One region of the Bradyrhizobium sp. HKCCYLRH3073 genome, then DNA from elsewhere that is predicted to be linked to it. Evidence: predicted binding sites of a transcription regulator. Region 1 holds the regulator's gene; each other region holds the start of a gene.
What was found. Region 1 encodes PhoB, which activates phosphate uptake and scavenging genes when phosphate is short. Its sites were predicted from a motif close to TGTCATNNANCTGTCAT; they were not measured.

Region 1 (4,394 bases):
GGCATCGGCGCGCCGCTCGGCCTGTTCGCCGGCACCTATCTGGCCGAGTACGGCCGCAACGACCGCCTGACCTCGGTGATCCGCTTCATCAACGACATCCTGCTGTCGGCGCCCTCGATCATCATCGGCCTGTTCATCTATGGCGCTGTCGTGGTGCCGATGGGCGGCTTCTCGGCGCTCGCAGGCTCGCTGGCGCTGGCTGTCATTGTCATCCCCGTGGTGCTGCGCACCACCGAGGACATGCTGCTGCTGGTGCCCAACCCGCTGCGTGAGGCGGCCTCGGCGCTCGGCCTGCCGCGATCGCTGGTGATCCGGCGCATCGCCTATCGCGCGGCGCGCTCGGGCCTGATCACCGGCGTGCTGCTGGCCACCGCCCGCGTCGCCGGCGAGACCGCGCCCTTGCTGTTCACCGCGCTGTCGAACCAGTTCTGGAGCCTCAACCTCTCCAAGACGATGGCCAACCTGCCCGTCACCATCAACAACTTCGTCCAGAGCCCCTATGCCTATTGGAAGCAGCTGGCCTGGAGCGGAGCCCTTCTGATCACTCTGGCCGTGCTCGCCCTGAATGTCAGTGCACGCATTCTCGGCGCCGAGAGGAACGCAAAATGACCGACCTGTCCGTATCCGTCAGCCAGCCCAATCCCGCCGCGCTGAACGGCAAGGTTTTGCCGGAAGCCCCCGCCAAGGTGACCGCGCGCAACCTGAACTTCTATTACGGCGATCACCACGCGCTGAAGAACATCAACCTGTCGCTGGGGACCAACCGCGTCACCGCGTTCATCGGCCCGTCCGGCTGCGGCAAGTCGACCCTGCTGCGCATCTTCAACCGGATGTACGATCTCTACCCGGGCCAGCGCGCCGTTGGCCAGCTCATGCTGGACAACACCAACATCCTCGATCCCAAGCTCGACCTCAACCTGCTGCGGGCCCGGGTCGGCATGGTGTTCCAGAAGCCGACGCCGTTCCCGATGACGATCTACGAGAACATCGCCTTCGGCATCCGGCTGTATGAGAAGATCTCCAAGTCGGAGATGGACGACCGGGTCGAGAAGGCATTGCGCGGCGGCGCGTTGTGGAACGAGGTCAAGGACAAGCTCAACGCTTCGGGCCTGTCGCTGTCAGGCGGCCAGCAGCAGCGGCTGTGCATTGCGCGCACCGTGGCGGTCCGGCCGGAGGTGATCCTGTTCGACGAGCCGTGCTCGGCGCTCGATCCGATCTCGACCGCCAAGGTCGAGGAACTGATCCAGGAGCTCGCCGAAAACTATACGATCGCCATCGTGACGCATAACATGCAGCAGGCGGCCCGCGTCTCCGACAAGACCGCCTTCATGTATCTCGGCGAGCTCATCGAGTTCGACGACACCAGCAAGATCTTCACCTCGCCGAGCGATCGGCGGACCCAGGATTACATCACCGGCCGGTTCGGCTGACGCCGACGACATTGACTTCAGGAGATCATCATGGCCAGTGAACATACCGCCAAGGCGTTCGACAGCGATCTGCAGGATCTCACCCGGCTGGTGTCCGAGATGGGCGGCCTTGCGGAGCGGCTGATCGTCGATTCCGTCGATGCGCTGGTGCGGCGCGACATCGCGCTCGGCCAGAAGGTGGTCGCCACCGACGCCGAGGTCGACAAGCTGCAGCGCATCATCGAGGAGCGCGCCGTGCTCACCATCGCCCGGCGACAGCCGATGGCGGTCGATCTGCGTGAGATCGTCGGCGCGATGCGCGTGGCGACCGATCTGGAGCGCATCGGCGATCTCGCCAAGAACATCGGCAAGCGCGTCGCGGCGCTGGAGAGCGACTTCCATCCCCTCAAGCTGATCCGCGGGCTCGAGCACATGACCGACCTGGTGCAGTCGCAGGTCAAGACGGTGCTGGACGCCTATGCCGCGCACGACCTGCCGGCGGCGATGACGGTGTGGAAGGGCGACGAGGAGGTCGACGCCATCTGCACCTCGCTGTTCCGCGAACTCCTGACCTACATGATGGAGGATCCGCGCAACATCTCGTTCTGCATCCATCTGATGTTCTGCGCCAAGAACATCGAGCGCATCGGCGATCACGCGACCAACATCGCGGAGACCGTCTTCTATATGATCGAAGGCCAGCAGATCATGGACAAGCGCCCGAAGGGCGACATGACGAGCTTCGCATCGACGATCCCCGGCAACTGAGAGAGACGGTTCTGACATGGGCGCCCGAATTCTGGTGGTGGAGGACGAGGAGGCGCTGACGACGCTCCTGCGCTACAACCTCGAGGCCGAAGGCTACGAGGTCGAGACGGTGGCGCGCGGAGACGAGGCCGACACACGGCTGAAGGAGCGCGTTCCCGATCTCGTCGTGCTCGACTGGATGCTGCCGGGCCTGTCCGGCATCGAGCTGTGCCGCCGCCTGCGGGCGCGGTCCGAGACCCGGCAATTGCCGATCATCATGCTCACCGCGCGCGGCGAGGAGAGCGAGCGCGTGCGCGGCCTCGCGACCGGCGCCGACGACTACATCGTCAAGCCGTTCTCGGTGCCGGAGCTGCTGGCGCGCGTGAAGGGCCTGCTGCGGCGGGCGAGCCCGGAGCGGCTGGCGACCGTGCTGTCCTATGGCGACATCGAGCTCGACCGCGAGAAGCGCCGCGTGGCGCGCTCGGGACGGCCGATCGATCTCGGCCCGACCGAATACCGCCTGCTCGAGTTTTTCCTGGAGCATCCCGGCCGCGTGTTCAGCCGCGAGCAGCTGCTCGATAGCGTCTGGGGCCGCGACATCTATATCGACGAGCGCACGGTCGACGTCCATATCGGCCGCCTGCGCAAGCTGCTCAATCCGGGCCGCGAGCAGGACCCGATCCGCACCGTGCGCGGCGCCGGCTATGCGCTCGATGATCGCTTCGCCAAGAGCGAGCAGGTGTAAGGGGCGATCGGGCGTGAGGATGAAGCAGGTGTGAGGCGCGAGGGGGCCCGATTGAGGAGATCGCGGTCCGCTTTCCGCCACGCCGCCGCCGTCTTGATCGTGTCTGCTTCGTGGCCCGTCACGATGTTTCGGTCCCAGCGGACGCCCTTGATCAAGACCATCATCATATCTCTAGCCGTGCTGCTCGGCAGCGCGGCGGGCGCCGCGGCCGCCGAGCTCGAAGACGCGGTCGCCGCGGCGGGAAACGGACAGCACGCCGCGGCGATGCGCCGCCTGCTGCCGCTGGCCGCCAAGGGCGATGCGCGGGCGCAGTTCGACGTCGGCTTCATGGAGGCCTTCGGCTGGGGCCAACCGCGCAACCCCGCCGAGGCGCTGGCGTGGTATCGCAAGGCCGCCGATCAGGGCCTCGCCGTCGCCCAGCATTATCTCGGCATCGCCTATGTCAACGGCGAAGGTGTCGCGAGCAATTATGGCGAAGCCGGCCGCTGGTTCAGCCGCGCGGCAGCGCAGGGCTTCGCCCAGTCGCAATACATGCTGGGCCTGATGCTGCTGGACGGTCGCGGCGTGAAGCAGGACGTCGTGCAGGGCTACGCCTGGCTGGTGATGGCGGGTCGCAGCGGCGTGCGATCGGCCGGCCGCGACGTGCAGCGGGTCAAGCTGACCGAGCCGCAGCGCGTCCAGGCCCAGAGCGCCATTGCGGCCTGGCGGCCGAAGCCGGAATCGGCGGAGGCGGGCGTCGCCGCTCCGCGTCCGGAGCAACTGCTCGGGCTCGACCGCCACATCGGCGAGGTCGTCGATCCCACCTCGTGGCCGGCGTCGTCGATCGGCGTCGTCACCGTCGCGCAATACTCGACCGGCGGCTGGTGCACCGGCACGCTGGTCGCGCCGCGCGTCGTGCTCACCGCGGCGCATTGCGTGTTCAACGGCGTCGCGCAGGTCAGCCCCGGCAATGTCCGCTTCCTGGCCGGCATGAACAGGGGCACGCCGGCGGCATCGTCGGTCGCCGACAAGCTGATCGTGGCGCCGGACTTCGTCCCGACCCGGCACGACAGATGGTCGCTCGACCGCTCGCCCGCCGATTGGGCGCTGATCGTGCTGAAGGATGCGCTGCCCTCGAAGCCGGTCGCGGTCAAGGCGCTGACGCGGGAGGAACTGCAGGCTGCGACATCAGCCGGAACCATCTCCGAGATCGGCTACGGCCAGGAGCGCCGCTATTCGCCGACCGGCCAGCGCAATTGCAGCGCCGGCATGACCAGCGATGCCCGGCTGCTGACGGTGCATTGCCTCGCCAATTTCGGCTATTCAGGCTCCCCCATCATGGCCGAAGTCGGCGGGCAGCCGGTCGTGGTCGGCATCTTCTCGGCGTTCCACGAGGAGACCCGGCTGATGTTCGCTGCTCCCGCGAGCCAGTTCGAAGCGGTCGTGCGGCGCGAGATCGCGGCGCAGAGTGCCTCGTCGGGCTGAAGGAGGAGGGGACGAGAGAGGTCCCGCCG
Region 2 (4,394 bases), on a different contig from region 1:
AAGGACGCGGCCGTCAGGCTGATGGCTGCGGTCGAGAAGGTCTGCGCAGCCGGCATCCTCACCCCCGATGTGGGCGGCAAGGCGACGACCAAGGAGGTGACCGACGCCGTCATCGACGCGATCCACGGCTCCAACGTCTGAGGAGTGCTACTCGCTTGCACAATTTAGGCGTGTTCTGCGTCGCGCTTGCAATGGACGCTGCGGGGCGTATACCAGCGCTTCCGCCGCGTCCGCGCATGCTAATCACATGCATGTCATAGTGACGCGAGACACGGCTTAAAGGACCTGGGCTTCAGGAGAAAGGACACATCATGCGTCGTCACCGTCGAGCCAAGATCGTCGCGACTGTCGGTCCCGCGAGCAATTCTCCGGAGATGCTGAAAGCGCTGTTCCTCGCCGGTGTAGACACATTTCGTCTCAATTTCAGTCACGGCACGCAGGCCGATCACGCCAGGGTCCATGCCGCGGTCCGCGCCCTCGAGAAGGAGGTGCAGCGGCCAATCGGCATCTTGATGGATCTGCAGGGTCCGAAGATTCGTGTCGGCACGCTGCGCGACAAGAAGATCCAGGTCGAAGCCGGCGAGACGATTCGGTTTGTCCTCAACGGCACCGAGGGCGACAAGACGTCGATTCCGTTGCCGCATCCGGAGATCTTTGCGGCGGTCGCGCCCGGTCACGATCTTCTGATCGATGACGGCCGCGTGCGGGTGCGCGTCATGGGCCTCGGCGACGACTGGATCGAAGCCAAGGTGATCGTCGGCGGCGCGATCTCCAATCACAAGGGCGTCAATCTGCCGGGCACGATTCTGGAGCTGTCGCCGCTGACGGCCAAGGACCGCTCCGATCTTGCCTTTGGGCTCGACCTCGGCGTCGACTGGGTGGCGCTGTCGTTCGTGCAGAAGCCGTCCGACGTGCTGGAGGCCAGGGGCCTGATCAATGGCCGCGCCGGCATCATGTCCAAGATCGAGAAGCCGGCGGCGCTGGAGCGCATCGACGACATCATCCAGCTGTCGGACGCGATCATGGTCGCGCGCGGCGATCTCGGCGTCGAGATTCCCAATGAGGACGTGCCGGGCAAGCAGAAGGAGCTGGTGCGCGCCTGCCGGCTCGCGGTGAAGCCGGTGATCGTCGCGACGCAGATGCTGGATTCGATGGTCGCGACGCCGACGCCGACCCGCGCCGAGGTCTCCGACGTCGCGACCGCGATCTATGACGGCGCCGACGCGGTGATGCTGTCGGCGGAATCGGCCAGCGGGCAATACCCGCGCGAGGCGGTCGCGATGATGGACAGCATCATCAAGGCAACCGAGGGCCACAAGATGTACCGCTCCATCGTCGAGGCGACGCAGCCGGGCGAGGAGCAGACCGCACCGCATGCGGTGGCGACCGCCGCGGCCGACCTGGCGTCGGCGATCCACGCCAGGGCGATCGTGGCCTATACGTCGAGCGGAACTTCGGCCTCCCGCGTTGCGCGCAAGCGGCCGAGCCTGCCGATTCTGGCGATCACGCCGAACGAGGACACCTCGCGGCGCATGTGCCTGTTGTGGGGCGCGCACAGCGTGCTGTCGCAGGACGTGCAGAACTACGAGGAAATGGTCGATCGCGCGACCTTCTTCGCTGCGCAGGAGGAGTTCGCGGAAGCCGGCGACCTGCTCGTCGTCGTCGCCGGCATCCCGTTCGCGCAGGCCGGCACCACCAACAATCTGCGCGTCGTCACCATCCCGAGATAGGAGGCCGATTTTCCCTGTTCGCGCCGTCCGCCTGTCGCCTGATTGTCGCACCGCGCTGGTATCGCGGGGTAGTGACGAAGGGCGTCGCGAGTCGTCGAACGAGCGGTGTCCGGTCGCGGTCCGGCAGGACGGGTTCTGTCGATGCGGCCGTTCGTCATCGCGGTGTCATCAGGGGCTGTTAGGTGGGCGCGCATGGGACTTGAGACTGCTGGTGAAGAAAGCCCGGCTCGGCGCTTTCGGACGTTGTTCATCTCGGACGTTCATCTCGGAGCCCGCGGCTCGCAGGCCAATCTCCTGGTCGATTTCCTGCGCCACCATGATGCCGATACGATCTATCTGGTCGGTGACATCATCGATGGCTGGGCGCTCAAATCGAGCTGGCATTGGCCGCAGTCGCATAACGACCTGGTGCAGAAGATGCTGCGCAAGGCGCGCAAGGGCGCCAAGGTCGTTTACGTCCCCGGCAATCACGACGAGTTCCTGCGCGGCTACTACGGCACGCATTTCGGCGGCATCGACGTCGTCGAGAACATCGTGCACACCGGCACCGACGGCAAACGCTATCTCGTCATTCACGGCGACATCTTCGATCTGGTCGTGCAGAACGCGCGCTGGCTCGCCCATCTCGGCGACAAGGCCTATGATTTCGCGATCCAGATGAACCGGCTGGTCAACTTCTTCCGCCGCATGTTCGGCGTGCCCTATTGGTCGCTGTCGCAATGGGCCAAGCAGAAGGTCAAGAACGCGGTGAACTATATCGGCGCGTTCGAGACGGCACTGGCCTCCGAGGCGCGCCGGCATGGCGCTGACGGCGTGATCTGCGGCCACATCCATTGCGCCGTCATCCGCGACCAGGACGGCATCCGCTACATGAATTGCGGCGACTGGGTCGAGAGCTGCACGGCGCTGGTCGAGCACGAGGACGGCCGTTTCGAGATCCTTACCTGGACCGATCCGCAGCGGCAGCCCGCGCCGGTTCCGCAACTGGCCGCCCGCGCCGCCTGACACCGGCTCCCTTGCCTCTCGGCAATCGGGCGCGGTAAAATAGGGGTATGACAGCTCATTCCCCGATCCTGCCCGTGACCGCCGCCGACATCGATGCGGCGGCACGCGTCCTCGCGCCCGTGGCCGTGCGGACCCCGCTGCTGCCGGCTCCCGTGCTCAACGAGCGGTTCAAAGCGAACGTGTTCGTGAAGCCGGAGGTGCTGCAGCGGACCGGCTCGTTCAAGTTCCGCGGCGCCTACAACAAGCTGGCGTCGATCCCGCAAGCAGCGCGCGGCAACGGCGTCGTCGCATTCTCCTCCGGCAATCATGCGCAGGGCGTCGCCCATGCCGCCACATTGCTGGGCATGGACGCCACGATCGTGATGCCCTCGGATGCGCCGGTGGCCAAGCGCGAGCGCACCAAGGCGTTCGGTGCCGACGTCGTGCTCTATGATCGCGACCGCGAGGACCGCGAAGCGATCGCGCGCGGCATCGCTGCAAAGCGCGGCTCGACGGTGGTGCCGCCCTATGACGATCCCTTCGTCATCGCCGGGCAGGGCACCGTTGGCCGCGAGATCGCCGACGACCTTGCTGCGCTCGGCCTGTCACCGGATCTGGTGATTGTGCCTGCTTCCGGCGGCGGGCTGCTTGCCGGCGTCTCGACCGCGGTGAAGGCGCGATATCCGCAGACGCAGATGATCGTTGCCGAGCCAAGCGGCTTCGACGACCATGCGCGCTCGCTGCGGGCCGGTCACCGCGAGGCCCACGATGCAAAGGGCCGGACCATCTGCGACGCGCTGATGGCGGCGATTCCGGGCGAGATCACCTTCGCGATCAACAGCCAACTTCTGTCGGCTGCGGTCGAGGCCTCGGATGAGGAGGTGGGGCGGGCGGTCGGCTTTGCCTTCCGGGAGCTGAAGCTCGTGGTCGAGCCCGGCGGGTCGGTCGGGCTCGCGGCATTGCTGGCCGGCCGGCTGGACGCGGCGGGCAAGACTGTGGTGATCGTGCTCTCCGGCGGCAATGTCGACGCTGAGCTCTACGCCCGGCTGATTGCCTGACGATCAAGCCTCAGCGAAAGCCGAGGCCGCCTCTTGCCGATCCTCCACCACCCATCCGCAGTCCGGACTGCGCGATGTGCGGCGCGCCCCGCGTCAGGCCGCCCTGCATCCCGCCTTGACCCCGCGCCATCGACGGATGCGACGCGTTGATGTTCGGCTTGAACGGTCCGGAATTGCCGGGGAAGGGACGCCGGACCTCGCGGGTGTCGAATGGCCGACCAGGACTGCGCTTCAGTGGGTCGCGCTGGATTTTCGTAGTCACGGGCGGATTTGCCGGCGGCATGATCCTGTCGCGCAATTTCGTCTGAGAGATCGGCCCGGGATCGACGACCTTCTTGGGAATCGCGTTGTTGACGGCATCGCCTTTCGTGACGACCGTGGGCGGCAGCGGCCCGCGCGGCGGCATGGTGGTGGTCGGCAGCTTCGGCTGCGGGATCTGGGCGCCCGGATTGAACGGTCGCGCGATCGGCGCCAGTTGCGGTGGCATCATGAGGCGGCTCGGTTGCAGCACGGGGATGGGCCGCGGCTGTCCCTGCAGCCGCAGCGCGACCGGCGCATATGGACTGTCGGCATAGGATTCACGGAAGCTCCGATAGGCGGCCGGCGAATTCGCCAGTACGGC
Region 3 (4,394 bases), on a different contig from region 1:
AGCTGGAGCGGCACGTCTGCCGCGGACTTCTTTCGCATCGAGGTCACCACAGGTCGATCCTATCGGCATCTTGAGCCCGCACGCCTCGCATCGACAACGGGCCCGGCGCACCGATCACGAATTTTCTACCGAACAATCATATTGTGCACAATCTAATTGTATGCAATATGGACTCGCTGAATTCGTCCAACCAGGAGACACTCCATGTCCGTGAACGTGCTCTACACGACCAGCGCCAAGGCCACCGGCGGCCGCGACGGCGAGGCGGCGACCCTCGACGGCTCGCTCAAGGTCAAGCTCTCCACCCCGAAGGAGCTCGGTGGCGGCGGCGGCGCCGGCAACAATCCCGAGCAGCTGTTCGCGGCCGGCTACGCCGCCTGCTTCATCGGCGCGATGAAGTTCGTCGGCTCGCAGGGCGGCCCGAAGGTTCCCGCCGACACGTCGGTGACCTCCACCGTCGGCATCGGGCCGCGCTCGGAAGGCGGCTTCGGCATCACCGTCGAGCTCGCCGTCTCTCTGCCCGGCCTCGCCAAGGCTGACGCCGAGGCGCTGGTCGCCAAGGCGCATGAGGTGTGCCCCTATTCCAACGCCACGCGCGGCAATGTCGACGTCAAGCTGACCGTCGTCTGAGCTTCAATTCCGTCGTGCGGCAGGACGGCCTCCGTTGTCCTGCCGCATGGCAGCCCCCGTTTGCGCCACCGCCGCAGCAATGCTTAATGATCGCGAGCTGTAACCAACCTCGCGACATCCGATGACACCTCAATTTGCTCCCGGCGCCATGGCCGGACTGCGCGTGATCGATCTGACGCGCGTGCTCGGCGGGCCCTATTGCACGCAGATCCTGGCCGATCACGGCGCCGACGTGATCAAGGTCGAGCCGCCGGCCGGCGATGAGGTGCGCGACTGGGGCCCTCCGTTCCACGACGAGGACGCCGCCTATTTCGTCGGGATCAACCGCAACAAGCGCTCGATCGGCCTCGATCTCGCGTCCGAGGGCGGACGCGTCGTGCTGATGCGGATGCTCGAGACCGCCGACGTGCTGATCGAGAACTTCAAGCCCGGCACCTTGGAGAAATGGGGCATCGGCAGCGACACGCTGCGCGAGAAATTCCCGAAGCTGGTGCACTGCCGCATCTGCGGCTTCGGTGCCGACGGTCCGCGCGGCGGCAATCCCGGCTATGACGCGATCATCCAGGCGATGACCGGCATGATCGCCGCGACCGGCTCGCCGCAAAGCGGGCCGATGCGGATCGGCGTGCCGCTGGTCGACATCACCACCGGCCTCTATGCCGCGATCGGCATCCTGATGGCGCTGTCGGAACGGCAGCGTTCTGGGCTCGGTCAGTTCCTCGAGGTCACGCTGTATGAGACCGGCCTCGCGATCATGCATCCGCATACCGCAAACTACTTCATGCATGGCAAGCCGCCGTCGCTGACCGGCAACGAGCATCCGAACCTCGTGCCCTATGCGATCTTCCCGACCAGGACCGACGATATCTTCATCGGCGTCGGCAATGACGGCACCTTCCGCAAGCTCGCCAAGGAAATCGGCCGGCCGGAACTCGGCACCGATCCGCGCTTCGCCCGCAACAAGGATCGCGTCGCCAATCGCGAGGCACTGCGCGCCGAGCTCGCCGCCGTGTTCAGCCAATTCGAGGCGGAGCCGCTGTGCGACCGCCTGCTTGCGGCCGGTTTGCCGGCAGGACCCGTGCAGAAGATCGACCAGGCGCTGACCAATCCGCACACGATCTATCGCGGCGATGTCATCGAGAAGGACTGGTACAAGGGCGTGGCGTCGCCGATCCGGCTCGAACGCACCAAGCCGAGCCTGCGCTCCACCCCGCCGAAGTACAGCCAGCACGCGCAGGAGGTGCTCAGCGAGTTCGGCTACTCGGAGCCCGAGATCCAGGCCCTGCTCTCCGAGGGCACGGTCTGCGCCGAGCGCAAGCGCTGAGGAGCCATCAGCCTGTCGTCTCCCAACGCGAGCGCCGCCCGGGCATCACCCCGGCGCCGCTACCGTCTCCCGCAAGTCGCTGCGTTCCGCGGCGATGAACGCGCTTTCCGCTGACGATCCAACCGGTTATACATTCACAAAACTGTCATCTCGCGCTGCTACGGCCGCGACGCCGATGACGTTCCATGGGAGGAATTTTTTTAATGTCACTTCGACAATTCTGGACAGCCGCCGCTGCGGCAGCCACGCTGGTCCTTGGCGCCGCCGCACCCGCACACGCGGTGACGGAGATTCAGTGGTGGCACGCGATGACCGGCGCCAACAACGACGTCATCGTCAAGCTCGCCAACGATTTCAACGCCTCGCAGACCGACTACAAGGTCGTTCCGACCTACAAGGGCAACTACGCCGACACGATGAATGCCGGCATCGCCGCGTTCCGCGCCGGCAATGCGCCGCATATCATGCAGGTGTTCGAGGTCGGCACTGCCACGATGATGGCCGCCACCGGCGCCGTGAAGCCGGTCTACAAGCTGATGCAGGACGCCGGCGAGAAGTTCGATCCCAAGAGCTACCTGCCGGCCATCACCGGCTACTATTCGACCTCGAAGGGCGAAATGCTGTCCTTCCCCTTCAACTCGTCCTCCACCGTCATGTGGGTCAATCTCGATGAGCTGAAGAAGGTCAACGCCGAGATCCCGAAGACCTGGCCCGAGCTGTTCGAGACCGCCAAGAAGCTCCACGCGGCCGGCCACCCGACCTGCGGCTTCTCCGGCTCGTGGGTAACCTGGGTCAATCTCGAGCAGCTCTCCGCCTGGCACAACGTGCCGCTCGCCAGCAAGGCCAACGGCCTCGACGGCTTCGACACCGTGCTCGAGTTCAACGGTCCGCTGCAGGTCAAGCATCTCGAAAACCTGGTCGAGCTGCAGAAGGACAAGACCTATGACTACGCCGGCCGCACCAACACCGGCGAGGGCCGCTTCACCTCGGGCGAATGCCCGATCTACCTGACCTCGTCGGCGTTCTTCGGCAACGTCAAGGCGCAGGCGAAGTTCGCCTTCACCGCCGCACCGATGCCGTATTACCCCGACGTGAAGGGCGCGCCGCAGAACTCGATCATCGGCGGCGCTTCGCTCTGGGTCATGGGCGGCAAGTCGGCCGATGAGTACAAGGGCGTCGCCAAGTTCCTGACCTTCCTCTCGGACACCGACCGCCAAGTCTACATCCACAAGGCGTCGGGCTATCTGCCGATCACCAAGGCCGCCTATGCCAAGGCCAAGGCCGAGGGCTTCTACAAGGATCAGCCCTATCTGGAGACCCCGCTGCTCGAGTTGACCAACAAGGAGCCGACCGAGAACTCCCGCGGCCTGCGCCTGGGCAACATGGTGCAGCTGCGTGACGTCTGGTCGGAGGAGATCGAGCAGGCTCTGGCCGGCAAGAAGACCGCCAAACAGGCGCTGGACGCGGCCGTCGAGCGCGGCAACCAGATGCTGCGCCAGTTCGAAAAGACGGCCGTGAAATAAGGCCAAGAGCCGGCAGGCCACCCGCGGCCTGCCGGCTCGCCGACCGATCATGCAGAAGAACGCCATCTTCCAGTCAAAGCTGCTGCCGTTCGTGCTGGTCGCTCCCCAGCTCGCGATCGTGCTGATCTTCTTCTATTGGCCCGCGATCCAGGCCGTCATCCAGTCGTTCCTGCTGCAGGACGCGTTCGGCCTGTCCACGAGCTTCGTCTGGTTCGAGAACTACGCCGACCTGCTCAGCCAGCCGGACTATTTTGAAGCCATTCTCCGCACCTTCGGCTTCTCCTTCGCCATCGCATTCTCGTCGCTGTCGGTCGCGCTGCTGCTCGCGGTCATGGCGGACAAGCCGCTGCGCGGCGTGACGCTGTACCGGACGCTGCTGATCTGGCCCTATGCCGTGGCGCCGCCGGTGGTGGGCGTGCTCTGGATCTTCATGCTGCATCCCTCGCTCGGCGTGATCTCGCGCTATCTGCGCGCCATGGGCATCGACTGGAATCCGCTGCTCGACGGTGACCAGGCGGCGCTGCAGATCATTCTCGCGGCCGCCTGGAAGCAGATCTCCTACAACTTCCTGTTCTTCCTCGCCGGGCTGCAGAGCATCCCCAAAAGCGTGCTCGAAGCCGCCGCGATCGATGGCGCACGGCCGATGCGGCGGTTCTGGACCGTGACCTTCCCGCTGCTGTCGCCGACCATCTTCTTCCTGCTGGTGATCAACATCGTCTACGCCTTCTTCGAGACGTTCGGCATCATCGACACGATGACCCGCGGCGGTCCTGGCAAGTCCACCGAGACGCTGGTCTACAAGGTCTACACCGATGGCCTGCTCGGCGGCAATCTCGGCTCCTCGGCTGCACAATCCGTCGTTCTGATGGTCATCGTCATCGTGCTGACGGCGATCCAGTTCCGCTTCGTCGAGCGCA

Region 2: ACQR1X_RS04040 (UDP-2,3-diacylglucosamine diphosphatase) is a predicted target of PhoB. The motif match lies at 1,883-1,899, and genes of this name have one in related genera.
Region 3: ugpB (sn-glycerol-3-phosphate ABC transporter substrate-binding protein UgpB) is a predicted target of PhoB. The motif match lies at 2,087-2,103, and genes of this name have one in related genera.

What each region holds. Positions count from the first base shown of each region.
Region 1 is NZ_JBNPUD010000010.1:51,417-55,810, reverse strand. Features, by position in the region: gene pstA (phosphate ABC transporter permease PstA) at 1-609, shown strand, start outside; gene pstB (phosphate ABC transporter ATP-binding protein PstB) at 606-1,430, shown strand; gene phoU (phosphate signaling complex protein PhoU) at 1,461-2,177, shown strand; gene phoB (phosphate regulon transcriptional regulator PhoB) at 2,194-2,901, shown strand; gene ACQR1X_RS22750 (trypsin-like serine protease) at 3,049-4,365, shown strand.
Region 2 is NZ_JBNPUD010000002.1:4,388-8,781, forward strand. Features, by position in the region: gene ACQR1X_RS04030 (tartrate dehydrogenase) at 1-141, shown strand, start outside; gene pyk (pyruvate kinase) at 312-1,730, shown strand; gene ACQR1X_RS04040 (UDP-2,3-diacylglucosamine diphosphatase) at 1,923-2,735, shown strand; gene ACQR1X_RS04045 (threonine ammonia-lyase) at 2,783-3,772, shown strand; gene ACQR1X_RS04050 (caspase family protein) at 3,783-4,394, opposite strand, start outside.
Region 3 is NZ_JBNPUD010000004.1:405,010-409,403, forward strand. Features, by position in the region: gene ACQR1X_RS12820 (MarR family winged helix-turn-helix transcriptional regulator) at 1-38, opposite strand, end outside; gene ACQR1X_RS12825 (organic hydroperoxide resistance protein) at 205-630, shown strand; gene ACQR1X_RS12830 (CaiB/BaiF CoA transferase family protein) at 752-1,954, shown strand; gene ugpB (sn-glycerol-3-phosphate ABC transporter substrate-binding protein UgpB) at 2,158-3,477, shown strand; gene ugpA (sn-glycerol-3-phosphate ABC transporter permease UgpA) at 3,527-4,394, shown strand, end outside.